3 regions of the Bradyrhizobium sp. BWA-3-5 genome follow, and region 3 is predicted to be linked to each of the others. Evidence: predicted binding sites of a transcription regulator. Region 3 holds the regulator's gene; each other region holds the start of a gene.
What was found. Region 3 encodes PhoB, which activates phosphate uptake and scavenging genes when phosphate is short. Its sites were predicted from a motif close to TGTCATNNANCTGTCAT; they were not measured.
Positions count from the first base shown of each region.

Region 1: a site for PhoB is predicted at 7,446-7,462, ahead of RX331_RS28510 (UDP-2,3-diacylglucosamine diphosphatase). Genes of this name have one in related genera too.
Region 2: a site for PhoB is predicted at 7,633-7,649, ahead of phnF (phosphonate metabolism transcriptional regulator PhnF). Genes of this name have one in related genera too.

Region 1 covers NZ_CP136626.1:5,900,620-5,910,220, forward strand. Annotated here, with positions in the region: gene RX331_RS28485 (glycosyltransferase family 39 protein) at 1-71, shown strand, start outside; gene RX331_RS28490 (hypothetical protein) at 198-2,537, shown strand; gene RX331_RS28495 (AI-2E family transporter) at 2,629-3,639, opposite strand; gene RX331_RS28500 (caspase family protein) at 3,840-5,447, shown strand; gene RX331_RS28505 (threonine/serine dehydratase) at 5,518-6,507, opposite strand; gene RX331_RS28510 (UDP-2,3-diacylglucosamine diphosphatase) at 6,611-7,423, opposite strand; gene RX331_RS28515 (acyl-CoA synthetase) at 7,615-9,159, opposite strand; gene RX331_RS28520 (crotonase/enoyl-CoA hydratase family protein) at 9,296-9,601, opposite strand, start outside.
Region 2 covers NZ_CP136626.1:1,986,886-1,996,486, forward strand. Annotated here, with positions in the region: partial or broken gene RX331_RS09515 (NAD(P)/FAD-dependent oxidoreductase) at 1-692, shown strand, start outside; gene RX331_RS09520 (RidA family protein) at 711-1,058, shown strand; gene RX331_RS09525 (DUF1045 domain-containing protein) at 1,048-1,752, opposite strand; gene RX331_RS09530 (alpha-D-ribose 1-methylphosphonate 5-triphosphate diphosphatase) at 1,774-2,964, opposite strand; gene phnC (phosphonate ABC transporter ATP-binding protein) at 3,233-4,048, shown strand; gene phnD (phosphonate ABC transporter substrate-binding protein) at 4,124-5,062, shown strand; gene phnE (phosphonate ABC transporter, permease protein PhnE) at 5,131-6,015, shown strand; gene phnE (phosphonate ABC transporter, permease protein PhnE) at 6,012-6,860, shown strand; gene phnF (phosphonate metabolism transcriptional regulator PhnF) at 6,864-7,589, opposite strand; gene phnG (phosphonate C-P lyase system protein PhnG) at 7,715-8,170, shown strand; gene phnH (phosphonate C-P lyase system protein PhnH) at 8,174-8,779, shown strand; gene RX331_RS09570 (carbon-phosphorus lyase complex subunit PhnI) at 8,783-9,601, shown strand, end outside.
Region 3 covers NZ_CP136626.1:691,206-700,806, reverse strand. Annotated here, with positions in the region: gene RX331_RS03270 (SGNH/GDSL hydrolase family protein) at 1-391, opposite strand, end outside; gene RX331_RS03265 (OpgC domain-containing protein) at 388-1,635, opposite strand; gene apaG (Co2+/Mg2+ efflux protein ApaG) at 1,874-2,269, shown strand; gene RX331_RS03255 (Hsp33 family molecular chaperone) at 2,530-3,534, opposite strand; gene argF (ornithine carbamoyltransferase) at 3,752-4,678, opposite strand; gene RX331_RS03245 (aspartate aminotransferase family protein) at 4,678-5,886, opposite strand; gene RX331_RS03240 (GcrA family cell cycle regulator) at 6,390-6,902, shown strand; gene phoB (phosphate regulon transcriptional regulator PhoB) at 7,094-7,804, opposite strand; gene phoU (phosphate signaling complex protein PhoU) at 7,815-8,531, opposite strand; gene pstB (phosphate ABC transporter ATP-binding protein PstB) at 8,545-9,366, opposite strand; gene pstA (phosphate ABC transporter permease PstA) at 9,363-9,601, opposite strand, start outside.

The DNA.
Region 1 (9,601 bases), 2.7 Mb from region 3:
TGATCGGAATCTTCGGCGCGCTCCTGTTCATGAACACCGCCTTGTTTGCCCGTAGGATTTGGATCGGTTGAGCACCAGAAATGCTCGCAATGACACGCTTGAGCAACGACCCGGTTGATGCGCTCGAGCTTCTCTGACGGTATAACGGCAAGTGGTCAAAGCGTATCCATCAAGCCCCCGACCAGGAGGGCCGCATATTGCAATCCGTATCCAGGATCCCCGGCCGCTATTATCTGGCAATCTTTGTGCTGGCGTTCGCGACGCTTTCCTACCAGATCCTGATAACGCGCTTCTTCAGCGTTATGCTCTATTATCATTTTGCATTCGCGGCCATTTCGCTTGCCATGCTGGGGCTCACCCGCGGGGCGATGCAGGTCTACCGCAAGCCCGTTCGTTATGCCGCCGAGCGGGTCGGAATCGAATTCGCGCGCCACGCGTCCTGGTTCGCACTCAGCAGCGCTGGCGCCATGATCGTCTTCCTGTGCGTGCCGCTCGTCGTACCCGCAGAAAACGTGCCCCTCGCCCTGGCGCTGGTGATTATCGCCTTCGTGGCTCCGTTCACCGAAGGCGGGGTTTGCATCACGCTGTTGCTCACGCGCTTGCCCTATCGCGGCGGTTGGCTCTATGCCGCCGATCTCCTGGGCGCCGCAGCTGGATGTCTCGCGGTGATCTTCATACTGCTGGTGATCGACCCCGTAAGTGCCACGTTATGGCTCGGAGCCGCTGCTGCCGGCGTCGGCTGGATCGCCGTACGAGGCAGCGATGACGTCCGTAGTGTGCGTTTGAGCGGGGCTGTCGCACTAGCGCTGGCGGTGGCGGCCACCGTGCACTCCGGCCTTGACCTGACCGGTCGAAGCCATCTCGGTGTGTTCTGGGCCAAGGGCGCCGAGCAGACCGGCACGCTGTTCGAACGCTGGAATACCTATTCGCGGGTAAGGGTGCGCGAATTGGCCGAGAAGGTCCCTATCGGCTGGGGTCTGGTCCGCACTCCCGATGCCCGGGTCGACCAGCACCACCTCGACATCGATGCCGATGCAGGCACGGTCATCACCAGGTATGATGGCGACATCGGAAAGCTCGCCTACCTGAAGGATGATGTCATCAATGCAGCCTACCTCCTGCGGCCGGCGGCCAACGTCGCTGTCGTTGGCGTCGGGGGTGGTCGTGACATCCTTTCCGGCCTGCTGTTCGGCGCCAAGCGTATTCGCGCCATTGAGATCAACCCGGCGATCTTCGAAGTTCTCACCGATAAATTTGCCGATTTCTCTGGCCATCTCGATCGCCAGCCCGGCGTGTCCTTGGTCAATGCCGAAGCGCGAAGCTACATCAACCACTCGACCGAGCGGTACGATCTTGTGCAGATTTCGCTCATCGATACCTGGGCGGCGACGGTGGCCGGCGGCCTGACGCTCACCGAAAATCGTCTCTATACCGTTGAGGCGTGGGATGATTTTTACCGGGCCCTCAAGCCTGGCGGGCTGTTGTCGGTATCGCGCTGGTACGGTGCCGATCGCCGTGGCGAGCTATACCGGCTGATTGCGATTGCCGCGAGCGCACTGCAGCGCAAGGGAGTTTCGGCCGCAGAACTGCGGCATCACGTCGTCGCCGTCAACGTCGGCAACATCGTGACGGTGATTACCCGGCCTGACGCGTTCAGTGGCGCAGAATGGCAAGCCGCGCGCGATAGGCTTCAGGCGCAGGGTTTCAAGATATTGTTGGGGCCAGACTTCACGTTCGATGCCGTCACCGCGACATTGCTTTCCGACAAGGCAGACCAAGCCTTCTTCGATTCGCTGCCGGAAAACATCGCTGCTTCGACGGACGACAATCCGTTCTTCTTCTATACCTCGCGCTTTGGCGATTTCGTGAACATCCATCGCTGGGACATCATGAGCAACAATGTTGCGATCGGTGTCACCGGCCTGCTCATCCTCGTCGCGCTCTGCGCCTGCGGATATTACGTCGTGCTGCCCTTCCTCCGTCTGGCAACGCGGATGCCGATGGCGACACTGACGCCGCCCGTGGGCTATTTCAGCGCGATCGGGTTGGGTTTTATGCTGATCGAGATATCGCAGATGCAGCGCCTGATGGTCTTTCTCGGACATCCCGTTTACGGGCTGAGCGTCGTGCTATTCACAATTCTTCTGTTTAGCGGAATTGGCAGCGCCACGGTCGGTGCGGATAGCTCCTCCCGATCGCGAGTCACCCTCTTCAGGATTGCCGCCCTCCTCACCACGCTCGTGGTGGCAGGGCTGCTGACGCCGCTGCTCACCGTTTGGGGGCGGGTGCTGTCCACCAACATGCGCATTCTGGTGTCTGTCCTGCTGCTGGCTCCTCCTGCATTCTGCATGGGAATGATGTTTCCGCTCGGCCTCGGTGTCTGGCGCCGTCATCATGAACTGCTGCCGTTCTTCTGGAGCACCAACGGAATTACGTCGATGTTCGCCTCGGTGCTGGGTGTGGCGTTGTCGATCCAGTTCGGCATCGCCAAGACCTATGCGTTGGGGTGTTCTTTTATGCGGTCTGCGCCATCGTGATCATTGCAAGCCGCCTGGTGCAGTCGATCGACATGTCCGCCGAGAAGGGTCCCGTCAGTTCCAAGGCTGGCATCGCAGGAAAGAAAAGCGCCTAGAGCTTGCCCGGTTTGGTCTGATCAGACCCGCCGAGCAGATCGGCGATCCCGCGACTCGATGGATGTGCGGCACAGAACGTGAGTATGGCAAGCGTGATCGGCACGCCGATGAAGGTCCCGAACAGGCCCCACAGGAAGGTCCAGAAGAAGATCGCGAACAGCACGATCACGGGGGAGATCGACAGCATGGTTCCGGCGACCCGCGGCTCGACATAGCTGCCGACTGCGAACTGAATGATATTCAGGCAAACGAAGAGGCCGAATACCGCAGGCCAGCTCTCGAACTGGGTCATCGCCAGCAGCGTCGGAAACAGCGTCGCGATGAATGGTCCGATGAACGGGATATAGTTGAGCACGAAGGCGATCACGCCCCATTCCAGCGCGAACGGTAGTCCGGTCGCCCAGGCGAAAACACCCACCAGCAGCCCAGTGACGGCGCTCATCAGCGTTCGTACCATGAGGAACCAGCGAAGCTTTGCGGCGGTTGCAGTGCCGCCCTCGAGCAGCACGGCTGCGGCGGTGCGGTTTTCCAGCCGCTCGATCCGCCGCCAGATATCATCGACTTCGAGAAGGCCGAGCATGACGTAGACCAGCGCGATCACCCAGAAGGTCAGCGTGGTATTGAGGCGGCCGGTGACATATTGCGTGGCGCGCAGCAGCCAGCCAACGTTGAAGTGCTCGGCCCATAATGCGGCGACGGAGACACCGTGACCATCCAGCCACGCGACGGTTGCCTCGTAAAAGGCCTGATACCGCGCGAGGTCGGCGAGCAGCGAATGCCCGACGCGGCCAAATCCCCATGCTGCAAGCGAAGCGAGCGCGAAGCAGACCGCCACGGTGATGATGATGGTGATGGCCAGCGCGGCGAGCTTCGGCATCCACCATTGCAGCCGGCGCTGAACCGGCCACACCACGGCAATGATGAAGATGGCCGCCGCGAGCGGCGCGAACACCTGGCTCGCCTGCGCCAGCGCCGCGGCGATCAGTATCGCCGCGATGATGGCGATGGCAGCCTTTAGTCCGAAGCTTACCCCATGCCGGGCTCCTTCGACCGTTCGGCAACCCGAGATTGTCAGCTGCGCCGAATTGCCGCAAGTGTGGCGGCGCGCTGGCGAGAGCGTGACCGGCGTCACGTACCAGAGCCCCGAGTCGGCCTAGCGTTCCCGCAGCAAGTCGCTGCCGCGCGAATCCGTTTCAGGAGACCGTCATGTCCCGTTTCAAGTCATCGCTGTTACGCACCGGCCTGCTTGCGGGCCTGCTCGGCTTCGCCGCCACGGGCCTGGCCTTCGCCGAGGCCCCAAGCGCCGACATCCGCACCGGCATGCAGGCGCCGCCGCCGGAAGAGCGCGTCGCGCTGGTCATTGGCAATTCGAACTACCAGACCGCGCCACGGCTCGCCAATCCCGGCAACGACGCGCAATCCGTCGCGCAGCTCCTCAACTCGGCAGGTTTCGAGGTGACCCAGGCAACGGACCTGACGCGCGGCGAGATGATCAAGGTCGTGCAGGACTTTTCCGCCAAGGTGGGCGAGCGCGGTCCCCGCACCGTGGCGATGGTCTACTATGCCGGCCATGGCGTGCAGGTGGCGGGCGAGAACTACCTGCTTCCAATCGATGCGAGGATTTCCTCGCCGTCCGATCTCGACGGCAATTCGATGCGGCTGGTCGACGTGATGGGCACGCTGGAATCCATCCCGAGCCGGATGCGCATCGTCGTGCTCGACGCCTGCCGCAACAATCCGTTCCCGGAAGCAAGCGACAACGGGCGCGGGCTCGCCATCGTCGATGCGCCGAACGGCTCGATCGTCGGCTACTCAACTTCACCCGGCATGGAAGCACAGGATGGCGACGGCAATCACAGCCCCTATACGTCGGCGTTCCTGAACAGCGCGCGCGTGCCGAACCTGCCGATCGAGCAATTGTTCAAGCGCGTCCGGCTCGAGGTCAACACTGCGACCAACGGCCGCCAGACGCCGTGGGAAAGCTCTTCGCTCACCTCGGATTTCTATTTCTTCGGCGATACCATGATGGCCGCGGGCCGCGCGCCCGATCGCACCCCGATCATCCAGATGGCGTCGAACCTGCCCTCGCGCTCGGTCCGCCAGGCCTACGATTACGTGCTGTCCGAAGGCTCGCCGGAATATTATGAGGAGTTCATCCGCCTCTACCCGAATGACCCGCTGTGCGACCACGTCCGCCTGCTGCTCGGCAACATCCAGGTAGCAAAGGCCTGGCACAAGGCGGTGCTCGCGAACTCGCCGTTCGCCTACAAGACATTCCACGACAGTTTTTCCAATACGCCCTACGCCAAGTCCGCGTTGAAGCTGCAGGGCGCACCGAAGGCCGTGCCGCTGATGCAGTTCACGCATCTGGCGAAGCAGTCTGCGAACTTCAAGCCGAGCAATTTTGGTGCCCATGCTCACATGCCGATGGCGTCCAGGATCGTCACGCTGCCCGCCAAAGGCATGAACGTGAACCACGCCAGCCACGGCGGCTTTAACCGAGGCAATTTCGGCAACGGCATGGGCCTGCCCGGCAAGGGCCATTCCACGCCCGGCAACTTCGGCCGGAACGGCGGCAGGTTCGGCAAGATCACGTCCCTGAATCCGAGGATGCACAACCATCCGGTGCGGATGAACAGGCCGATGATGATGAGGAGGCCGATGATGGGCAGCGGACCGCGTCACTTCGGCGGCGGCAGTCATTTCGGCAGCCGTATGGGCGGCGGAGGCTTCAGCCGCTTCGCCGGCGCGTCCCGCGGTTCATTCGGCGGCGGGTTCGGCCGAGGGTTCGGCGGAGGCTTTGGACGGCGCTGAGCAAAGCTTCGGACAAAGCAAAAGCGGGCAGAGCACATGCTCTGCCCGCTGTCTGTTTGAAACGGCGTGATCAGGCGACCAGTTTGGCGAACAGGTCCGCGTCGACATTACCGCCGGAGAGCACGATGACGACGTTCCTGCCCTTGGCGTCGATCCGGCCGGCCAGCAGCGCAGCAAGACCGACGGCGCCGCCCGGCTCGACCACCAGCTTCAATTCGCGATAGGCATAGGCGACCGCTGCGCCGACTTCCTCGTCGGAAGCGATGACGCCGTTCGCCAAGAGCTTGCTGTTGATCGAGAAGGTGAGTTCGCCCGGGATCGCCGCCATCAGCGCGTCGCAGATGGTGCGGCCGGCAGCGTGATGGGCTTCGCGATGGCCGGCACGCAGCGACAGGCCGTGATCGTCATAGTCCTTGGGCTCGGCAACGATCACCTGCGCCTGCGGGAATTTCGACTTCACCGCCGTCGCGACGCCGGCGATCAGCCCGCCGCCCGAGGCCGGCGCCACCACGATATCGGGGCTGAGCCCGAGCGCCGTCATGTCCTCGGCGATCTCGCGGCCGGCGGTGCCCTGCCCCGCAATCACAAAGGGATCGTCATAGGGGCGCACCAGCGTCGCGCCGCGCTTGGCCGCAATACCGTTGGCGATGGCCTCGCGGTCTTCCTTGTCGCGGTCGTAAAGCACGACCTCGGCGCCGTAGCCCTTGGTGCGTTCGCGCTTGGTGACCGGCGAATCCGCCGGCATCACGATGGTGGCCTGCATGTTCAAGATCTGCGCCGCCGCCGCCACGCCCTGGGCGTGGTTGCCGGAGGAGAATGCCACGACCCCGCCGCCGCGCTTCTCTTGCGGGATCGATGCCAGCTTGTTGAAGGCACCGCGGAATTTGAACGATCCGGTCCGCTGCAGCATTTCAGGCTTCAGGAAGACCTTGGTCCCGACGCGCTCGTTGAGCACCGGGAACGTCAAGAGCGGCGTGCGCACCGCAAAGGGCGCGACGATCTGGGAGGCGGCCTCGATATCGGCCGCGCCAATGGGACGATTCTGGACAGGTTCTGGCATCCGCAATTTGTAACGCGGCTACCGACGGGCCGGCAAGACGATTTGGCGTGATCTCAGGGGACGAAAACCGGGTCTTTCGCTGCGATTCGGCTCCTTTGCCCCGTTATGCCGCGCGCGCGGCGACGCGAGGAACCGGCGCCGCCCGCCGCTCCGGATCGGCCCAGGTGATGATCTCGAACCGGCCATCCTCGTGCTCGACCAGCGCGGTGCAGCTTTCCACCCAGTCGCCGCAATTCATGTAGCGGATGCCGTGCTCGTCGCGGATGACGGCGTAGTGGATGTGCCCACAGATCACGCCGTGGGCGCCATGCCGCCGCGCCTCGCCCGCCAGGGTTTTCTCGAACGCGCCGATATAGTTGACGGCGTTCTTGACCTTCAGCTTCGCCCATTGCGACAGCGACCAATAGGGCACGCCCAACATCCGCCGGAAGAAGTTGACCAGACGGTTCATCTGGATGGCGAAATCATAGGCCTTGTCGCCGAGATGGGCGAGCCAGCGCGCGTTCTGCACCACGAGGTCGAAGATGTCGCCGTGGATGATCAAATAGCGCTTGCCGTCGGCGCCCTCGTGAATGGTGTTTTCAACCACGTCGATGCCGCCGAAATGCGTGCCGTAATAGTTGCGCAGGAACTCGTCGTGATTGCCCGGCACATAGATGACCTTGGCGCCCTTGCGCGCCTTGCGTAACATCTTCTGCACGAAGTCATTGTGCGATTGCGGCCAGTACCAGCTCGACTTCAGCGCCCAGCCATCGACGATGTCGCCGACGAGATAGACGGTGTCGGCGTCGTGACCCTTAAGGAAGTCCAGCAAACGGTCGGCTTGCGAGCCGCGGGCGCCGAGATGGACATCTGATATAAACAAGGTACGAAAGCGCCGTTCCGGGCTCTCTTCACTCAAAGTGTCACTACCCATACCCGTCCCCTGACAGATTTCTGTGACAGGGCGATGACTGATTCACGCGGCCCATAGCCCCACGAGAATCAATGCCGCACCCTTGGCTTTTGCCGATAGCAGCGCGATGCGACAGGGGAGCGACATGGCAGTGTTCTTGAGGCTGGCCGTGGTTAACGGTCGCCTCCGCTTCCCTAACTGCGATCGTGACGTTAGATCTTTCGCCCCGCCCGCTCCCAATAGGGATCGCGAAGGCGGCGTTTGAAGATCTTGCCGGAATCTTCGCGCGGCAGGTTGGACTGGATTTCGATGTGCTTTGGCACCTTGTAGTCCGCCAGCGAGACCTTGAGCTGCGCGCGGAGGAAGACGATGTCGAGCGTCACCGCCGGCTGCGGCTCCACCACGGCCATCAACGCCTCGCCGAACTCGGCATCGGGAATGCCGAACACCGCGCAATCGTGCACGCCCGGTATCGCATGCAGCGCCGCCTCGATTTCGGCCGGATAAATGTTGACGCCGCCGGAGATCACCATGTCGCGCTTGCGGTCGCAGATGAAGACGTAGCCGTCGGCGTCGATGTAGCCGACATCGCCCGAGGTGATGAACCCTTCCCGATCGATCTCGGCGCGCTTTTCCGGCTTGTTGTGGTAGGTGAAATCCGGATTGCCTGCGATGCGGGAATAGATTTCGCCGATCTCGCCCTGCGGCAGATCCCTGCCGTCCTCGCCGATGAAGCGCAGCTCGGCGCCCGGCGAAATCTTGCCGACCGTGCCGGGCTTTTTCAGCGCGTCCTCGGAGGTGGCAAAGGTGACGGCGCCGGATTCGGTGGAACCGTAGAATTCGTAGATGATCGGTCCCCACCAGTCGATCATGGCTCGTTTGACGTCGGCCGGACATGGCGCCGCGGCGTGGATGATGTGGCGCAGCGACGACATGTCGTACTTCTTGCGCACCGCCTCCGGCAGCTTCATCAGGCGGATGAACATGGTCGGCACCATGAAGATGGTGTCGACCTTCTCGGTCTCGATCACCCGCAAGAATTCTTCGGCATCGAAGCGCGGCATGATCACCAGCGCGCCGCCGAGACGGCCGGCGCGCAAGCCGAACGAATTCGGCGCAGAATGATAGAGCGGCCCGGGCAAAAGCGCGCGGGCGCCGAGCTTGAGGCCGTAGATCATCGCGCGCATGCGTTCGGCATTGGCGGTCTGTTCCGGCGTCGGCGCAAAGCGGCGCACGCCCTTGGGATGGCCCGTGGTGCCTGACGTGTAGATCATGTTCTGCGGCTGCGGCACCGCCGGTCCATCATAGCGCTCGTGCTGCTCCAGCCAGGATTCGAAGTCGATCGCGAAGTCCGGAGTTCCGAGATGATCCGGATCGATCTTGTAATTCGCCAAGATTTCCGGCGGCGTCGGCACGCTGAGCGCGGTCACGCCTTGCGGGATCGCGTCGCGGAGCTGATGCAGCATGTCGGCATGCGCGATCAGCACCGAAGTGCCGGAGTCCTTCAGCACATAATTGATCTCTTCCGGCTTGAAGTGCCAGTTGACGGGCACGCCATAGGCGCCGAGCCGCATCGCCGCGTAGGCCGCCTCGATGAAGGCGATGTCGTTGCGCATCAGCATCGCGACGCTGTCGCCCTGCTTGACGCCGAGCTTTTGCAGTCCGCTGGCAATACGGTCGGCGCGATCGGCGATTTCCTCGTGGCTGCGCCGGCGCTCGCCGCTGATGATGCCGAGGAAGAGTTGGGAGGAGGACATTTGTCTCTTTCCGATCTGAGGTCGGGTTCAAGTGATCCTCATGGTGAGGAGCGCGTCTTTGCACGTCTCGAACCATGTGGCCCGTGGCCATCCCTCGAGACGCCGCTTGCGCGGCTCCTCGGGATGAGGTTGGAGTTTACGCCTCCGCAAACCGCGGCGCGCGCTTCTCCATGTTGGCGCGCACCGCCTCGGTCTGGTTGGGGCTGCCGATCAGCTTCTGCTGCTCGACGGATTCGGCGAGCAGCGCCGGCGCCGGATCGACCGACAGCCTGCCCAGCATCCGCTTGGCGGCGCGGATTGCATCCGGGCTCTTGCCGGCGATTTCACGCGCCACTTCGAACGCCGCCGCGCGCGGATCGTCGCAGATCCGCGTCGCGAGGCCGTAGCTCATGGCCTCCTGCGCTGAGAAGATGCGCCCGGTGTAGGTCAATTCCCGCAGGAT
Region 2 (9,601 bases), 1.3 Mb from region 3:
ATGGCGCGGCCGATCCCGCCAGAACCACTACCGCCTTCCGCCGCAAGGCCGCCGCGCTCGGCGCAACCGTTTGCGAGGGTGTTGCAGCGACCAACATTCGAAAGCAAGACGGGCTGTGGCGGGTCGACGTCGGCGCCGATACCTACGCCGCGCCGGTGCTGGTCAATGCCGCCGGCGCCTGGGCCGGGCGCATTGCTGCCGATCTTGGCGAGCCGGTGCCGGTCGAGACCGTCGCGCCGATGCTGATGATCACCTCCCGCGTGCCGCACTTCATCGATCCCGTGGTCATCCTGCGCGGCCGCAAACTCTCCTTCAAGCAGTTCGGCAACGGCACCGTGCTGATCGGCGGCGGACATCTGGCAACGCCGGATCAGGATCGAAACGAGACCGTGCTGGACTGGCGCAGTCTGGCCGTCAGTGCACGGACCGTGTTCGAGCTCTTTCCGGTCATGCGCAGCGCCACCATTGTCCGCGCCTGGGCCGGCATCGAGGCGCGGACGCGCGATGAGCTGCCGGTGCTTGGTCCGAGCAGCCGCCATTCGGGGATGTTTCATCAGTTCGGCTTTTCGCTGCATGGCTTCCAGCTCGGCACCGGTGCCGGCGCGATGATGACGGATCTGATCGTCAGCGGCGGTACCCAGACGCGGATCGGCGAGCTCAGCATCGCCCGCTTTCACTCCTTCACACCCTAGAACCAATATGAGGACATCGTGAACATCACCCGCAACATCCGCACGCCGATCATGCACCGCGCCGTCGAAGCCAACGGCTTTGTCTTCGTCGGCGGCACGATCGCCGACGACACCAGCGTTTCGATGGGCGAGCAGACCCGCAACATTCTCGGCAAAATTGCCGGTTACCTGAAAGAAGCTGGGACAGATACATCCCGCGTCGTCAGCGCGTCGATCTTCGTGACGGATCTGTCCAAGAAGAAGGAGATGGACGCAGTCTGGACCGAATTCTTCGGTAGCGAATTGCCGGCGCGGGCGACGGTTGGTGTCGCCGATCTCGGCGGCGGGGCCTTGATTGAGGTCGTGGTCACCGCGCTCAAAGGCTGAGCGCCGTGAGCGGCCAATTGCCGATCACGCGAAACCGCTGGTCGGATCCGTCCTGACGGAACAGTGCGATTCGATCGACCGCCAGGTCGCGCACGCCGCTGTCCCGAAAACGGTCCCGCAACATCGCGAGAACGGGCGCGTGCCGGCTCGGATCCAGCCGGCCGGTGAGTGTCATGTGGAAGCGAAACTCCTCGAAGACGTATGGATAGCCCCAGCGGTCGAGGTAGTCGCGCTGCCGCGGCGTCAGCTTTGACGGATTGCGCCGGGCACGATCCTCCTCCGTCAGCGGCGCGCGGAAGGAGTCGAATTCGCGGACGCAGTCGGCGCCGAGGCGTTCGAGATCGGCCGGCATCTCGGCAGGCACCAGCGCGATGAAGCCGCTGATGGCGTCGACCACAGGCTTGATGGCTGGAACGGCCCGTGGTGTGCAGGCAAAGGCCGCGCAGGCGGCCATCAGCTCGTTTTCGCTCCTGCCCGGCGCCAGAGTCGTTGGCGGCTTCAACGTGGCATGGAAGCCGTATTTGCGCGGATCCTGCGTCATCTCGCGCCACGCGGGAGGCAATCCCGCCTCACGCGGGAAGGGCACGTCGATGCCCTGATACGCGTCATAGCCGAGCAGCTCTCTGCCAAAGCAGTCGAGAGCGCTGCCGGGTTCGGGTGCGAAGTAGAGTGCGTAGCGGGGATAGTTCACCATCCGCCGGACTTTAGAGAGGCCTCACGCCGCCGCAACCGCCTTGCGCGATGCCGGGGCATGCACCAGGCGACCGGCGTCCGTCAGATGAGCCAGCCTGCCGCCGGCGATGACGCCGACAATGCGCGGGCGCAGCGGAATTTCGTCATCCACCAGAATAAGGTCGGCGCGGTGTCCCGTGGCGAGCCTGCCGCGATCGGCAAGGCCCGCAGCCTGTGCCGGCGCTGCCGAGATCAGCTGCCATGCCTGCGCCAGCGGCAGGACGCCGTCGACTGCCAGGCGGAAAGCCGCGAGCAGCGGCGCCGGATAGTAATAGTCGGACGCCAGCACGCTGCAGAGGCCCTTCTCGATCATGTCGGAGGCCTTGGTCCAGCCGGTGTGGCTGCCGCCGCGCACCACGTTAGGCGCGCCGAAGACGATGAAGTCACTGGCTGCAGCCGCCTCTTGGGCGGTTGCCTCGTTGACGGGAAACTCGGCGATCGTAACGCCCTGTGCACGGAAGGCCTTTCGCATCTCGGGGCTGTCGTCGTCATGGGAGAGCATTCTGGCGCCGGCGGCCCGCGCCATTCCGGCTAGACGCGAAATTGAGGCGGGCACCTCATGCGCCCGTGCAACGACGCGCTGCACCAACTCGTCGAATGCCTCGCCGGACAGCCCGGTGCGCTCGACCATGCGGTTGCGCCTCTCCGGCTTGCTCAGGCTCGCCACCGTCGAATCCATGTGGTCGTTGAAAGCGAACAGGTCGATGCGGCCCTCCGAGAGCCATTGCCCGATCTCACCTTCCGCATCGAGGTTGTAGGTCTCATGGCGCAGATGGAAGCGAGTATCCGCCGCAAGCTTCGGCCTCAAGCTCTCGATGGCTTCGAGCAGCAGGCGCGCATTATTGCCGCTGCGCAGCCCCGGCTCCCACGACCAGGTCGTGGCATGAAAAACGGTGGTGATGCCGTTGGTGATCGCCTGCCGGTCGCTGTCGGCGAGCGCGACGTCGACCGGGAAGTCCACGCCCGGTCGGGGCATCATCTGCCGTTCAAAGGCATCGCCGTGGATATCGACGATGCCGGGCAATACCAGCAGGTCGCGCGCATCGATGGCGATGGCGCTATGGCTCAGATCGCTTCCGATCGCGCTGATGTCGCGACCCGCAACCAGAAGCGAGGTTTCGACGAATTCTTCACCCAGCAGCGCTTGGCCGCCTTCAACGATAATATCGGTCACGATGTCGCACTTTGTCGTTTGCTGTGAATCGATTCAGCCGAGGCCGTCTCGGTCGATTGGATCGATAGCTGCTTGCTGGCCATCCTGAACTTCCGTGGACGGGCGATACGGTCAGGGCCACGTCTTCAGCGGGTTTGATGACGGGACGATGACATATCGATGACGAAAGAGCGGGCTGTGGACGATCGCCGCAGCGTAGCGGGCCGTCACACAACTGTAAAATCCCTGCTTTAGCGATCGATCCAGCAAGACGCGAGTGGAGCATTGCATGCTGGTGGTTGAAGGTCTGACGTGCCGCTTCGGCGCAAAAGCCGCGGTCGACAACGCGTCGTTTTCGGTTGCGCCCGGCAGCTTTGTCGGCGTGATCGGTCGGTCCGGCGCCGGCAAGTCGACGCTTTTGCGCATGATCAACCGCCTCGCGGACGCTTCCGAAGGCCGCATCCTGTTCGATGGCGTAGATGTCACGGCGCTGCGCGGCAGTGAGCTGCGGCAATGGCGCGCGCGCTCGGCCATGATTTTCCAGCAGTTCAACCTGGTCGGCCGGCTCGATGTGCTCACCAATGTCTTGATGGGACGGCTCGCCGAAATGCCGGCATGGCGCTCGCTGGCCCAACTCTGGCCGGAAGCCGATCGGGCGCTGGCGATGTCGGCGCTCGAGCAGTTCGATATGGCGCAGCTCGCCGCGCAGCGCGCCGACCAGCTTTCCGGCGGCCAGCAGCAGCGCGTGGCGATTGCGCGCGCCCTAGTGCAGGAGCCGGACATTATTCTCGCCGACGAGCCGATCGCCTCGCTCGATCCGCGCAATACCCGCATCGTCATGGACGCGCTGCTGCGCATCAACAAGCATTTCGGCATCACCGTGCTCTGCAACCTGCATTCGCTCGACCTGGCGCGCAGCTATTGCGACCGGCTGATCGGCATGGCGGCAGGCCGCGTGGTATTCGACGGCGCGCCGGCCGCATTGACGGACCGCATTGCCCGCGAGCTTTACGATCTCGAAGCCAATGACGTGATGGGGAGCGCGCCAGTGGAGGTGCCTGACGCTGCGGCCATCCCGGCACTGGACACCGCCGCTGCGGCCTGAAGGCGATCCATCAAGACAGGTAGCCGGCGCGTATCGCAGCCGGTCAGGGCGTAATCACAAACGAGAGGCAAACCCATGTTCAACTGTCGTATCGTGCTCGCCGGCGCAGCCGCGCTGGTCCTCACTGCCACAGCCGCTTCCGCGCAGGACTGGAAAGGCAAATATCCGGAGCTGACCTTTGCGGTGGTACCGGCTGAGAACGCCTCGGGCGTAACCGAACGCTGGACGCCGTTCGTGAATTATCTCTCCAAGGAACTCGGCGTGAAGGTGACATTGCGCATCGCCAATGACTACGCCGCGGTCATCGAGGGACAGCGCGCCGGCAATATCCATATCGCCAGCTATGGCTCGGCCTCGTTCGCGCGTGCCCGGCTGACCGGCGTCAAGACGGACGCGTTCGCCAACGACATCAATGCCGATGGTTCGACCGGCTACTATTCGGTGTTCTTCGTCAAGGCGTCGAGCGCGTACAAGACCATTGACGACGTCAAGGCGAAGAATCTCGGCCTCGTCGATCCGAACTCGACCTCGGGCAATAACGTGCCGCGCTTCGAGCTGAACAAGCTCGGCATTCCCGACGCGGAGCAGTATTTCGGCAAGGTCGTCTTCACCGGCAGCCACGAGAACGCGATGCTGGCGCTGGCGCAGGGCACGGTCGACGTCGCCGCCAATCAGTGGACCTCCGACGACGACTCGACCCTCGCCCAGATGCTGCACAAGGGCATGCTGAAGAATGCCGACGGCTCGCCGATGAAGAAGGACGATTTCCGCATCGTTCACAAATCGGCGCCGATCATCAACGGTCCCTATGCCTACAATACGGACCTGCCTGAGGACCTGAAAGCCGCGATTGCCAAGGCGTTCGCCGAAGCACCGACGAAGGACAAGGCGGCGTTCGATCGCCTCTCCGATGGCCAGAAGAAAGGCTTCCATCCCGCCACGACCAAGGATTGGGACGGCACCATCGAACTGATTAAGTTCGTCGACGCCCTGCGCAAGAAGAAGGCGTCGTGATCAAAGGGTGATAAGGACTCGGCCGGGCGGCAACGACCCGGCCATTTTCCTTAAATTCCCGACCTGACATGACCAGCGCCGTTTCCATCCTCCCTGAGCAGCAGCTTGCGGGCCTCAACGAGGCCTATCGCATGGCGGTGCGGCGCGAGCGCCTGCGCGCGCTGTTCTCGATGGTGTTGTTCGCGCTAGCGCTGGTGCTTGCGGCGATAGGGTCCGAAGTGAACCTGCGGACGTTGTTCACTTACTTCGGAAACTTCGTCAGTTACTTCGACCGCATCCTGACGCTGGATGATCACACCAGGGTCTGGACCAATTTCGGCGAATGGTTCTGGGGCTGGCAGAAGTGGCTGAAGCTGCTCGGCGAAACCATCCTGATCAGCTATGTCGGGACGTTGGCCGGCGCGGTGCTGGCGTTCGGATTGAATTTCCTGGCCGCCGAGAATACTTCGCCCGCGCCCTGGCTGCGCTTCGTGGTTCGACGCGCGCTGGAAGTCGCCCGTACGGTGCCGGGCATCGTGTTTGCGCTGATCTTCGTCATCGCCTTCGGCTTAGGGCCGATGGCCGGCGTGCTCGCGATTACGATCCATTCGACCGGCGCGCTGGGCAAGCTGTTTTCCGAGATCGTGGAAAATGTCGACATGAAGCAAGTCGAGGGCGTGCACTCCACCGGCGCAAGCTGGCTCTCCTGCATGCGCTTTGCCGTGCTGCCGCAGGTCGCCGCGGGCTATGCGAGCTACGCGCTGCTGCGCTTCGAGATCAACGTCCGCGAGGCGTCGGTGATGGGCTTTGTCGGCGCTGGCGGCATCGGGCAGGAGCTCGTCGTCGCCATCAGGAAGTTCTACTATTCGGACGTCAGCGCGATCCTCATCACCATCATCGTCACGGTGTTCCTGATCGACATCGCGACCGGCTGGCTGCGCGCAAGGCTGTTCGGCGCGGAGGCACGGCCATGACGCCACTGCCGTCGGAAGATGCCGCGAAACTGCGGGAGCGCTACCCCGAGATATTCGATCGTCCGGCCTCGTCGCGGCTGGCGACGCCGCTGATGATTGTGGCAGCGCTTGCAATATTCATCTTTGGCTTGGTCGATCTCGATTTCTCGCCGTCGCGGCTGATCTCAGGAATCAGCCAGCTCGGCTGGATCAGCCTGATGATGCTGCCGCCCGATCCCGGCTCGTCGCTGCCGGCCTATGTCATTGCGCTCGGCGAGACGCTTTCGATCGCGCTGCTCGGCACCACGATCGCGGCGAGTGCCGCACTCCCGGTGAGCCTGCTCGCGGCCAGAAATGTGGTTCCGTCAGCCATTTTCCGCTTTCCGGTGCGGCGGTTCTTCGATTCGATCCGCGGCATCGATACCCTGATCTGGGCGCTGGTCTGGATCAACGTGGTCGGACTTGGGCCGTTTGCCGGCGTGCTCGCCATTGCGATCGCTGATTTTGGTGCGTTCGGAAAGCTGTTTTCGGAGGCGATCGAGGCTGCGGACCGCAAGGAAGTGGAGGGCATCCGTGCTGCCGGGGGCGGCAAGCTGCACGAGATCCGCTTCGGGTTGATGCCGCAGGTGCTGCCCGTCGTTGCCGGGCAGGTGCTGTACTTCATCGAATCCAACACGCGTTCGGCGACCATTATCGGCATCGTCGGCGCGGGCGGCATCGGCCTGCAGCTTGCGGAGCAGATTCGCGTGCTGGAATGGCAAAAGGTCTCGTTCCTGATCCTGATGATCCTGGTGGCGGTCGCCGCCATCGATTGGATCTCGAACCGTTTGCGCTTTGCTATTATCGGCCGGCGCGCCATCGCCTGAACGTCAGCTCTCCACCAGAAACTGCACCCGTTCGGCGGCAAAGCGCACATGCTTTGTGACCAGCGGCCGTCCCTCGATATCGACGTCGGTCGAATCGACGATGAGGATCGGACGGCCGAGGGCGAGGTCCAGGCGCGCGGCGTCGGTGGCGTCGACAATGCCGGCGGTGATCCGGGTTGAATCGCGGCGATAGTCGCGAATGCCGTAATGGGCCAGCAGTTTTGTCATGGAGCGCGCCGCGGCGTAAACGCGCCCGGCCTCGGGGAATCGCTCGGCGGACAGCCAATGCGTGCCGACGCAGATCGGTGCGCGGTCGGCCAGACGCAATGCTTCGATGCGAACCAGCGGCGCGCCGGTCTTGAGGCCAAGCTCGCGCGCCAGCTCGCGGCTTGCGACTTCTTCCGAGGCCTCGATCATTTGCCCGCGCGGCTCGTGTCCGCTTGCGCCGACGATCTCGGAAAATCGCGTGCGCGAGCGCAAGGGATAGGCGAGACGCGGCGCTTCGACATAGGTGCCGCTGCCGCGCTCGGCGCGCACCAGCCCGCGCTCGGCGAGCGCCGCCAGCGCCCGGCGTACGGTGTGGCGATTGACGCGATAGGTCTCGGCGATCTCCATCTCGCCCGGCAGCTTTTCGCCCGCGGCGAAGCGGCCGTCGGCAATGCCGCGCTCGATACCGTCGGCGACCTGGCGCCACAGCGCCACGCCGGAAGCACCATCCTGCATGCTCATGTCGTGCCGGAACCTGAAGGGGGCATTGGAAAAATCATCGGGCTGTCACGAAACGGTCATTTGCCTTGACTATCAAGTTGTCTGTTATCATAGACAACTTGAATCGGGCAAGACCGGGAATGGAGATGGCGGCCGATAGCGGAATGCAGGCCCGGCGCAAGGGGGCGATGGCGGTGCTGGCGCATTCGGATGCCGCTGACATCGCCGAGCACCTCGGCGCCATCGATGTCACCGCGTACCAATCGCTGCGCGAACCCGAGAACGGCCTCGTCATGGTACGTGGCCGCATCGGCGGCGACGGTGCGCCGTTCAATCTCGGGGAAGCCACGGTGTCGCGCGCCGCGGTTCGGCTTTCGACCGGGGAAGTGGGCTTCGGCTACACGCTTGGCCGGGATCTCGACAAGGCGCGGATGATCGCGCTGTGCGACGCCATGCTGCAGTCGTCGGAGTTCGCCGATGCGGTGGAGATGAAGGTGCTGGCGCCGCTGCGGGTGGCGATGGACACGCGGCGCAGCCGGCGGTCCGCGGAAGCGGCGGCGACGCGCGTTGATTTTTACACAATGGTGCGCGGTGAGGGATAGCCGATGGTGACAGTCGCCGAACTGCCGGCAGGATTCGCGGACAAGGTGTTGTCGGCGCAATCCACGTTCCGTTCCGTGATGGATGCGATGGCGCGCCCCGGCACCGTGCAACATATTCGCGCGGTGGCGGGTACGCCCGCGCCGCTGATGCGCGGCACGGCAGCCATCGCACTCACGCTATTCGATCACGACACGCCGATCTGGCTTGATCGGACCATGTCGGCGGCGCCCAAAGTCGGCAAATGGCTGAAATTCCATACCGGTGCGCCTCTGATCGCGGAATCTTCCGCGAGCAGTTTTGCCCTGATTGGCAACGCCAAGGATGTTCCGCCACCCGATCGTTTCGCGATCGGCAGCAGCGAATATCCGGACCGTTCCACCACCCTTATCGTGCAAATCGAGAGCCTGACCTCGGGACCGGCCTACGAATTGACCGGCCCAGGCATCCACGGCGCGGCCCTGCTGCAGGCGACGACCTCCGGCAATCTGTTCGAACAGCTTGCGATTAACGCCACCCTGTTTCCGCGCGGCATCGACGTCGTGCTGGTGCATGACGAAACCATTGTCGCCATTCCCCGAACCACGCGGCTCGCCGCGCACGGAGGCTGACCGATGTATGTAGCCGTCAAAGGCGGGGAACGAGCCATCGAGAACGCCCATCGCCTGCTGGCCCATGAGCGGCGCGGCGATCGCGATGTTCCCGAGATGTCGCTGTCGCAAATCTCCGAGCAGCTCAGCCTCGGCGTCGATCGCGTCATGACCGAGGGATCGCTTTATGACCGGGAGCTGGCGGCGCTCGCCATCAAGCAGGCACGTGGCGACCTGATCGAGGCGATCTTCCTGGTGCGCGCCTTCCGCGCCACTCTGCCGCGTTTTGGAGCGACCGAGCCCGTCGACACGGGCACGATGCAGGTGCGTCGCCGCATTTCCTCGACCTTCAAGGACATCCCGGGCGGTCAGGTGCTCGGGCCGACGTTCGACTACACCCATCGCCGGCTCGACCCGCAGCTTGCCGAAGGCAGCGCGCCCGAGGTGCCGGCGAAGGCCGAGCCGCTGGCGGCGATGCCGCGCGTCACCGACATTTTGGGACGCGATGGCCTGATCGAATCCTCCCCGAAAGCTGATGGTGATACGCCGGCCGGCGATCTCACCCGCGAGCCGCTCAGCTTTCCGGCTGACCGCGATCTCCGCCTGCAGAATCTCGCGCGCGCCGACGAAGGCTTCCTACTGGCGCTCGGCTATTCCACCCAGCGCGGCTATGGCCGCAGCCATCCCTTTGCCGGCGAGATCCGCTTTGGCGAGGTCGAAATCGAATTCTTTGCCGAGGATGCCGGTTTCGCCGTACCACTGGGCTCAATTCCAATGACCGAATGCCAGATGGTCAACCAGTTCAAGGGCTCGGCGACGGAAGCGCCGTGTTTCACCCGCGGC
Region 3 (9,601 bases):
GCCTTTTTGCTTCCACCAGCTTAACGAGGCCGGCATCGACCTCCTCGGCGGTCTTGCCGCTCTGTAGTTCTACGGAGAGGTTGATCGGGATCGTGGGCAGCTTCTCCTTCAGGGCCGCCTGCAGTCTGGCCGGGTAGGCGCTGCTCTCCGAGGACAGGATGGTCGAGGAGCGGCTTCCCACTACCAGGACAGTGAGCGGCCGGGCGTTCTTGACGGCCTCGGCGACCTTCGGAAGAGTGCTTTCGGTGGCGAGGAGGTAGGATGGGACCTCGCAGGTCTGCGCGGCGGCGGCATCCTTGTCTTGGGCCTTATCCTGGGCGCGCACGGGGCCGGCGGCTGCAAGGCCCGCGAACAGCGTCAGGACCAGCACAGCTCCGGAGCGGGGTTTCATACGCTTCCCCCCGCCATATCCGCATTGATGACCGGCTTTTTCGTTTTCGACGCTCCCTTGTCGGCCGAATGCTTGTACCACGAAATTACCCACGCCATGCCCCACATGGCGAGGATTCCAACTAGGCTGACGAGGGCGTGCGTGAGGGCCCCCCCGCCGACTTCGGCCAGCACGAAATGCCCCGCAAAGGCCAGGAAGACGCCGAGGCAGAATATCTCAAGCGAATGCTGGCCGCAGAGGATCAGTGGTCGCAGCCAAGGCGATTTGAGCCCTGACCAATTCCTCGGCAGGAAGCGCACGGTAAGCGCCGCCAGCGCCAAAAAATGGGCAAAGCGCAGCACGTCGAGATCCGTCTTGGTGATCGGATACATCCACTGTTCGAGCCGCTTGGGCATCAGGAAGCTGAGCTGCGGGATGTGCCAGGTCAGCGTGACGAAGAACGCGAACAGCAGATAGGCAACGCAGATCCACAGCGTCACCTGCGAGGACAGGATGGCCGACATGCGCTGCGCCCCGCCGAGCGCGCACCAGGCGCCGAACACGAACAGCAACTGCCACGCAAACGGATTGAAGATCCAGAAGCCGCTCGGATAGGCCGTCAGGTACCAGTCGAACTGCCAGGTCAGCGCGTAGAGCAGCACGGACAACGCCAGTCCGATGTCCGCCCGCCACTTCAACAGCCACAGGATAACAGGCAAGAACAGCATCAGCACAATGTAGAGCGGCAGCACGTCCATGTTGACGGGGCGAAAGCGCAGCAGCAGCGCCTGGACGATGGTGACGTCGGGCTGCTTGAGGAAATCCATGATGCCCATTTCTTCGCTGTAGAGCGGGTTTTCGAAACGGGTCGCGACATAGGAAATTTCCGCCAGGAAGATCGTGAACAGGAACACATGGGCGACGTAGATCTGCCAGACCCGCCGCATGATGCGCGCGGTCGCCACGACGAACCCGGCCTCCAGCATCGCCCGGCCATAGACAAAGGCGGCGGTATAGCCGGAGATGAAGATGAAGATCTCGGTGGCGTCGGAAAATCCGTAGTTGCGGATCGTGAACCAGGTCAGGATATTGGTCGGCAGATGGTCGATGAAGATCAGCCACAGCGCCATGCCGCGAAACAGGTCGAGCCGCAATTCGCGCTCTCCGGTGACCGGCAGCGCAATCGCCGGGGCGGCGGCCTTGACGTCGCCGGCTTTGGCATCGCTGAGAGGCGTTCCGGCAACTGGATCGGCAATGGACGACATCGGGCACCGTTGGTTGAGCTTTGACGCGTGCACTGTCCGGAAAAGATAATATCGGCCCGCAGCTTGCACACAAGATACGCCAACAGCAGATACGGGGCCGGACCGCGCGCGGTTGCGCTCTAGAGCGGAACTGTGTTGAAACCGCGGTCAGGCAAGCGACAAACCGGATGGCGTGGCGATTGGTTCCGCCGGTTTTCCCGGCTATGATAAGGCGCAGGATTTCCGGAAATTTGCTCGCATGTACCGCGCCGTCACCCGCCAGATCGAAGTTACCGTCGAACCAAACTTCCTGCCGGAGCGCTCGTCGATCGATCGCGGTCAGTATTTCTGGTCCTACACCATCGTCATCACCAATACCGGCGCCGAGACCGTGCAGCTTCGCACCCGGCACTGGATCATCACCGACGCGACCGGGCGCAAGCAGGAGGTTCGCGGCGAAGGCGTGGTCGGCGAGCAGCCGGTTTTGGCGCCGGGCGAGCGCTTCGAATACACCAGCGGCGTGCCGCTGCAGACCGCCTCCGGCTTCATGACCGGACGCTTCCAGATGGTCAACGAAGGGGGCGAACGCTTCGAGATCGACGTGCCCACGTTCTCGCTGGATAGCCCGGATAACGGGCGGCGAGTGTTGAATTAGGGGCAGCCCTCGCCGTTGTTGCGAGATGGCGATCAACCCCGACTGTCATCCCCGCGAAGGCGGGGATCCAGTACGCCGCGGCTTCTCGGCTCGAGCACTGGCGTCTCTGGAATAATGTCAAAGCCGGGCGATGACAACCGAATGTGAGGCGGCGACTAGCGAAATCGATGCGTGCCCACCATCAAGCAACGCACTTGGTGAGAGATGGTGGGCACGTTGCTTGCGCTCCTTTGCGCACCCCACGAAACAATGACTGAGCGCTACTCCTCGACGCCCGCTTCGTGGGGCGTGAACTGGTAGACCGAGGAGCAGAACTCGCAGGTCACCACCACCTTGCCGTCTTTGACCATGTCGGCGCGGTCCTTCGGCGCAAAACTCTTCAGCATGGCCGAGACCGCCTCGCGCGAGCAGGAGCACTGCGCGCGCAGCGGCAGCGGCGTGAACACGCGCACGCCGCGTTCGTGGAACAGGCGGTACAAGAGACGCTCGCCCGACAGGTCGGGATCGATCAGTTCGACATCCTCGACGGTACCGATCAGCGACTGGCCCTCGACCCAGGCATCGTCCTCGGCGACCTGATGCGCTTCCGTGCCCTCAGGCGCATCGCCTGGATGCAGATCGGCCTGCCGCGCCCGCTCGGGCGCCTTCGGCAGGAATTGCAGCAGCATGCCGCCGGCACGCCAGCGATGCTTGCCGCCGTCGCCGCCGCGCCATTCCTCGCCGACCGCAAGCCGCACGCGGGTCGGGATCTGCTCGGAGCGCAGGAAATATTCATGCGCAGCATCTTCCAGGCTGCCGCCGTCGAGCGCGACCAGGCCCTGATAGCGGCTCATGTCGCCGCCCTGATCGATGGTCATCGCCAGATGGCCCTTGCCGAGCAACTGGCCGGACGTCAGACCGTCCTTCAGGCGCCGCACGTCGTAGCGCGCATAGGCGCGCAGGCGATCGGGCGACTGGAAATCGACGATCAGGAACGACACCGGGCCATCGGTCTGCGTCTGCAGGATGAAGCGGCCCTCGAACTTCAGCGCCGAGCCGAGCAACGTCGCCAGCACGATCGCTTCGCCGAGCAGCTTGCCGACCGGCGTCGGGTAATCATGCTTCGTCAGGATGTCGTCGAGCGCGGGGCCGAGCCGGGTCAGCCGCCCGCGCAGGTCGAGCGCGCCGACCTCGAACGGCAGCACCGCATCATCGACGGGAATGGCCGACGGCGCGCGAACGGGCGCATCGCCAGCGATTTTCATGTCGGGGGATTGTGAAACCATGGCGCTCTATCTGGGGTCTGAGAGGGCAAAGCGTAAGGGGTGAAGAGCGGAACGTTGAGGGCCGTTCAGCTCTCTCATGTCCCGGACGCGGTGCAGCGTGTAACGCTGCTCCGCAGAGCCGGGACCTATTGTGCATGCAGCGAAATGGGCCCCGGCTCTGCAGCGCACTGCTTGCGCGCTGCGCTGCGTCCGGGGAACGCAAGTCGCGAAGATCCGCCTACGCTACTTCGTTGAAACACCAGGCCAGAATGCCCTTTTGCGCATGCAGGCGGTTCTCGGCCTCTTCGAACACGACCGATTGCGGGCCGTCGATCACCTCATCGGTGACCTCCTCGCCGCGATGTGCAGGCAGGCAGTGCATGAAGATCGCCTCCGGCTTGGCCAGCGACATCAGTTTTTCGTTGACCTGGTAGGGCTTCAGCACGTTGTGACGGTGCTCGCCCTCCTTGTCGCCCATCGACACCCACGTGTCGGTGACGACGCAATCGGCGCCGCGCACGGCGGCTTCCGGATCGGTGCCGAGCACGATCGGCGCGCCGGTCGCCTTGATCCAGTCACGCATCGCCTTTTTCGGCGCGAGCTCCGGCGGAGTAGCGACATTGAGCTTGAACTTGAAGCGCTCGGCCGCGTGCGCCCAGGACGCCAGCACGTTGTTGTCGTCGCCGGTCCAGGCCACCGTCTTGCCCTCGATCGGCCCACGATGCTCCTCAAAGGTCATCAGGTCGGCCATCACCTGGCAGGGATGCGAGCGCCGCGTCAGCCCGTTGATCACGGGCACGGTGGCGTGCGCGGCGAGCTCCAGCAGTGCATCGTGGTTGAGGATGCGGATCATGATCGCATCGACATAGCGCGACAGCACGCGCGCGGTGTCGGCGATGGTCTCGCCGCGGCCGAGCTGCATCTCGGCGCCGGTCAGCATGATGGACTCGCCGCCAAGCTGGCGCATGCCGACGTCGAACGAGACCCGCGTGCGGGTCGAGGGGCGCTCGAAGATCATCGCCAGCGTCTTGCCTTCGAGCGGCTTCTTGTTTCTCTCGTGCGCCTTCAGCTTAGCCTTCATGTCGGCGCTCAAGGCCAGCATGTTGCGCAGTTCGTCTAACGGCAGCTCGTTGATATCGAGGAAGTGACGGACGGACTTGCTCATCATCCCGCCGCCTTCTTGAGCTGTGTAGCCGACAACGCGGCGCAGGCGCTTTCGAGCATCTGAACGGACTGGTCGATCTCGGCCTCGCTCACGATCAGGGGCGCGAGGAAACGCACGACATTGTCGCCGGCGCCCACCGTCAGCAGTTTCTGATCGCGCAGCGCGTTGACTAGATCGCCCGACGGCACCACGGCCTTGACGCCGACCAAGAGCCCCTCACCGCGCACTTCCGAGAGCACGGCAGGATAGCGGTCGACCACGGAGGCGAGCTTCTGTTTGAGCAGCAGCGACATCTTCTGCACATGGTCGAAGAAGCCGGGTTTCAGCATCACGTCGAGTACGGCATTGGCGGCAGCGATCGCCAGCGGATTGCCGCCGAACGTCGAGCCGTGCGAGCCCGGCGTCATGCCGGAGCCGGCTTCCGCCGTCGCCAGCACTGCGCCGATCGGGAAACCGCCGCCGAGCGCCTTGGCGAGCGACATCACATCCGGCGTCACGCCGACGCGCTTGTAGGCGAAGAGATCGCCGGTGCGGCCCATGCCGGTCTGCACCTCGTCGAAGGCGAGCAGCAGGCCCTTCTCGTCGCACAGCTGGCGCAGCGCCTTGAAGAAGGCCTGCGGCGCCGAGCGCACGCCGCCCTCGCCCTGCACCGGCTCGATCAGGATGCCGGCAGTCTGCGGGCCGATCGCCTTCTTGACGGCTTCGAGATCGCCATGCGGCACCTGGTCAAAACCGTCCATCGGCGGGCCAAAGCCTTCGAGATATTTGGCGGAGCCGGTGGCAGCGAGCGTCGCCAGGGTGCGGCCGTGGAACGCGCCTTCGAAGGTGATGAGGCGGTAGCGCTCCGGGTGTCCCTTGGAAGCATGATAGCGGCGCACCACCTTGATCACGCCTTCCATCGCTTCCGCGCCGGAATTGCAGAAGAACACCAGGTCGGCAAAGCTCTGCTCGCAGAGCCGCGCGGCGAGCTTCTCGCCGTCGGGCGACTTGAACAGGTTCGACATGTGCCAGAGCTTTGTCGACTGCTCCTGCAGCGCCTTGACCAGATGCGGATGACAGTGGCCCAGCGCGTTCACCGCAACCCCCGAGGTGAAGTCGAGATAGCGCTCGCCGGTGGTCGACGTCAGCCAGCAGCCCTCCCCGCTTTCGAAGCCGAGATCGACCCTGGCGAAGACGGGGAGCAGATGCGACGTGGCGCTATTGGTCATGACGATCACTTGAAGTTGGAGACCTGCCTTCAAGACCTGCCGCGGAGCACACGCGTGCCTTGGCGCGAAGGCGGCAACAGCCGGTCTTGCGAAACGAAACGTGCCGCCTCTTAAGGGCGGCACGTGAGAGGTATTCTATGTGCGCGCGGGGCGCTGTCAACACGCCATGGAACGGCCGTTCCTGCAGTGCAGGATGGCAAAATCCGTAGGATTGCGGTGTGGTGGAAAACACGCAGTGCAATGCCTAGATGTCAGAACATGTGGACGTTGAGGCCCGGACTCTTGCGCCCGAGTCACGCCATATTGTAGCTTTTGGACTGTCGGGTACGACATCTCGTGCGGCAGTTTTGATCCCTTAAGAGTCTTTTGTGAAAGCGTAAACGTTCGGGCGCCCTTCCGCGCCCGGCGAGGGCTAAGGGATTCTGACCGCAGGGATTTTTGAGACGAATGACCCGCGGGCGCTGCCCCGAATTTGGCCGGCGCGACGCGAAGGGAAACATACGATGACGGTATTGACCTGGTCCGACGATCGCGTCGAGCAGCTGAAGAAGCTCTGGGAAGCCGGTTTATCGGCCAGCCAGATAGCCGCGGAACTCGGCAATGTGACGCGGAACGCCGTGATCGGCAAAGTGCACCGCCTAGGCCTGTCCGGCCGTGCCAAGAGCCCCTCCTCGGCCGCGCCGCGGCAGCGCAAGGCGCGCCCCGCCGCCCAGCAGATGATGCGGGTATCGCGGCCGGTGTCGCGCGGCAACACCGCGCTCGCGCACGCCTTCGAGGTGGAGCTGGAGCCCGATCCGGTCGCCTTCGACAATGTGGTGCCGATGAGCCAGCGGCTGTCGCTGCTCGAGCTGAACGAGGCGACCTGCCACTGGCCGGTCGGCGATCCCGCGAGCCCCGAGTTCTTCTTCTGCGGCGGCAAGGCGCTCACCGGCCTGCCCTACTGCGCGCACCACTCGCGCGTGGCCTATCAGCCGGCCGCCGATCGGCGGAGGCAGCAGCCGAAGCAGACGCGGTAAGGGCGAGCTGCCTCAATGAGGTCGTCCCCGCGAAGGCGGGGACCATAACCCCCATTGTCTGTGGTTATGCCGAGCTGGAGCTCCAGCGCATTTCAAAAATCGAGATTTGTGGTTATGGGTCCCGGCTCCTGATGCGCAATTGCGCATATGGGCCGGGACGACAGTGATGCGAGCCGAGATACCGCGGAACGCTACTGTGGCTGCTCCGCCTTCGCGAACCGGTCATCCAGCGCATAGCCCGCGCCGCGCACGGTGCGGATCGGGTCCTGCTCGCGGCCGGGGTTGAGCAGCTTGCGCAGGCGGCCGATGTGAACGTCGACGGTACGCTCGTCGATATAGATGTCGCGGCCCCAGACGCTGTCGAGCAGTTGCTCGCGGCTGAAGACGCGGCCGGGATGCTCCAGGAAAAATTCCAGCAGGCGATATTCGGTCGGGCCAAGATCGATCTGGCGGCCGGAGCGCGCGACGCGGCGCTTCTCGCGGTCGAGCTCGATGTCGCCATAGGTGAGCACCGTAGCAAGGCGCTCGGGGCTGGCGCGCCGCAGCAGGCCCTTCACCCGCGCCAGCAGTTCCGGCACCGAGAACGGCTTGACGATGTAGTCGTCGGCGCCGGTCGCGAGCCCACGCACGCGCTCGCTTTCCTCGCCGCGCGCGGTCAGCATGATGATCGGCAGCTGCTTGGTCTCGGGCCGAGCCCGGAGGCGGCGGCACAGCTCGATGCCTGACAGGCCCGGCAGCATCCAGTCGAGCACGACCAGATCCGGCACCCGCTCCTTCAACCGCGTATCGGCATCATCGCCGCGGGCGACGGTCTCGACCTCATAGCCTTCGGCGTCGAGGTTATAGCGCAACAGCGTGGTCAGCGCTTCCTCGTCCTCGACCACCATGATGCGTGCGCTCATCCTGTCATCCTCAGCTATTGGGAATGGTCGCAGCAAACGTCGTCATGTCGCCCTTCGGGCGCTTGTCGAGCATCTGCTGTCCCTCGATCATGTAGAATACGGTTTCCGCGATATTGGTAGCGTGGTCGCCGATCCGCTCGATGTTCTTGGCGCAGAACATCAGGTGAATACAGAACGAGATGTTGCGCGGGTCTTCCATCATATAGGTGAGCAGCTCGCGGAACAGCGAGGTGCAGATGGCATCGACTTCCTCGTCGCCCTTCCACACCGCCATCGCGGCCGGCAGATCGTGCGCTGCATAGGCGTCCAGCACCGACTTGACCTGCGACTGCACGAGGTCGGTCATATGTTCGAGGCCGCGCATCAGCTTGAGCGGCTGGAAATCGTTCTCCAGCGCCGAGACGCGCTTGCCCATGTTTTTGGCGAGGTCGCCGATCCGCTCAAGGTCGGTGGCGACGCGCATGGCGCCGACGATTTCGCGCAAGTCGATCGCCATCGGCTGGCGGCGGGCGATGGTCAACACCGCGCGCTCCTCGATCAGATGCTGCAGGCGGTCGATCTCGACGTCGGAGGCGACGACGCGCTTGCCGAGCGCAACATCACGGCGCACCAGCGCGTCGACGGATTCGGTGATCATGCGCTCAGCCAGGCCGCCCATCTCGGCGACGAGACGGGTCAGTTCCTGAAGGTCGCTGTCAAATGCCTTGGCGGTGTGTTCGGAAGCCATCTCTCAAATCTCCTCAACCAAACCGGCCGGTGATGTAGTCCTGTGTGCGTCGATCGCCGGGCGAGGTGAAAATCTTGTTGGTGTCGTCGAATTCGATCAGCTCGCCAAGATACATGAAGGCTGTCTTGTCCGAGACCCGCGCCGCCTGCTGCATGTTATGCGTGACGATCGCGATGGTGTAGTCCTCCGACAGTTCCTGGATCAGCTCCTCGATCTTGGCGGTCGAGATCGGGTCGAGCGCGGAACACGGTTCGTCGAACAGAATCACCTCGGGTCGCACCGCTACCGTGCGCGCGATGCACAGCCGCTGCTGCTGGCCGCCGGACAGCGACAGCCCGCTGGCATTGAGCTTGTCCTTGACCTCGTTCCACAGCGCGCCGCCGCGCAGCGCCTTTTCGACGCGGTCGTCCATCTCGGACTTCGAGATCTTCTCATAGAGGCGGATACCGAAGGCGATGTTCTCGTAGATCGTCATCGGGAACGGCGTCGGCTTCTGAAACACCATGCCGACGCGGGCGCGGAGCAGGTTGAGGTCGAGCTTGGGATCGAGGATGTTGGTCTGGTCGAGCAGCAGCTGGCCGGTGGCGCGCTGGCCGGGATAGAGATCGTACATCCGGTTGAAGATGCGCAGCAGCGTGGACTTGCCGCAGCCGGACGGGCCGATGAAGGCAGTGACGCGGTTGGTGCCGAGCGTCAGGTTGATGTTCTTCAGCGCGTGGTGTTCGCCGTAGTAGAAGTTGAGGCTACGGACCGTCACCTTCGGCGCGGCTTCCGGCAGCGGCAGCTGCGGGGCTGGGCCGGTCGCGGTACTTACGGATACGGAGAGTTCGGTCATTTGGATGTCCTCTCGGCGCCAAGGATGCGCGCGCCAATATTCAGGGCCAATACGGTGAGCGTGATCAGGAGCGCCCCGGCCCAGGCCAGCTGCTTCCAGTAGGCATAGGGGCTCTGCACGAAATTGTTGATGGTCACCGGCAGGTTCGCCATCGTCTTGGTGAGGTCGAGGCTGAAGAACTGGTTCGACAGCGCGGTGAACAGCAGCGGCGCGGTTTCACCGGCGACGCGGGCGG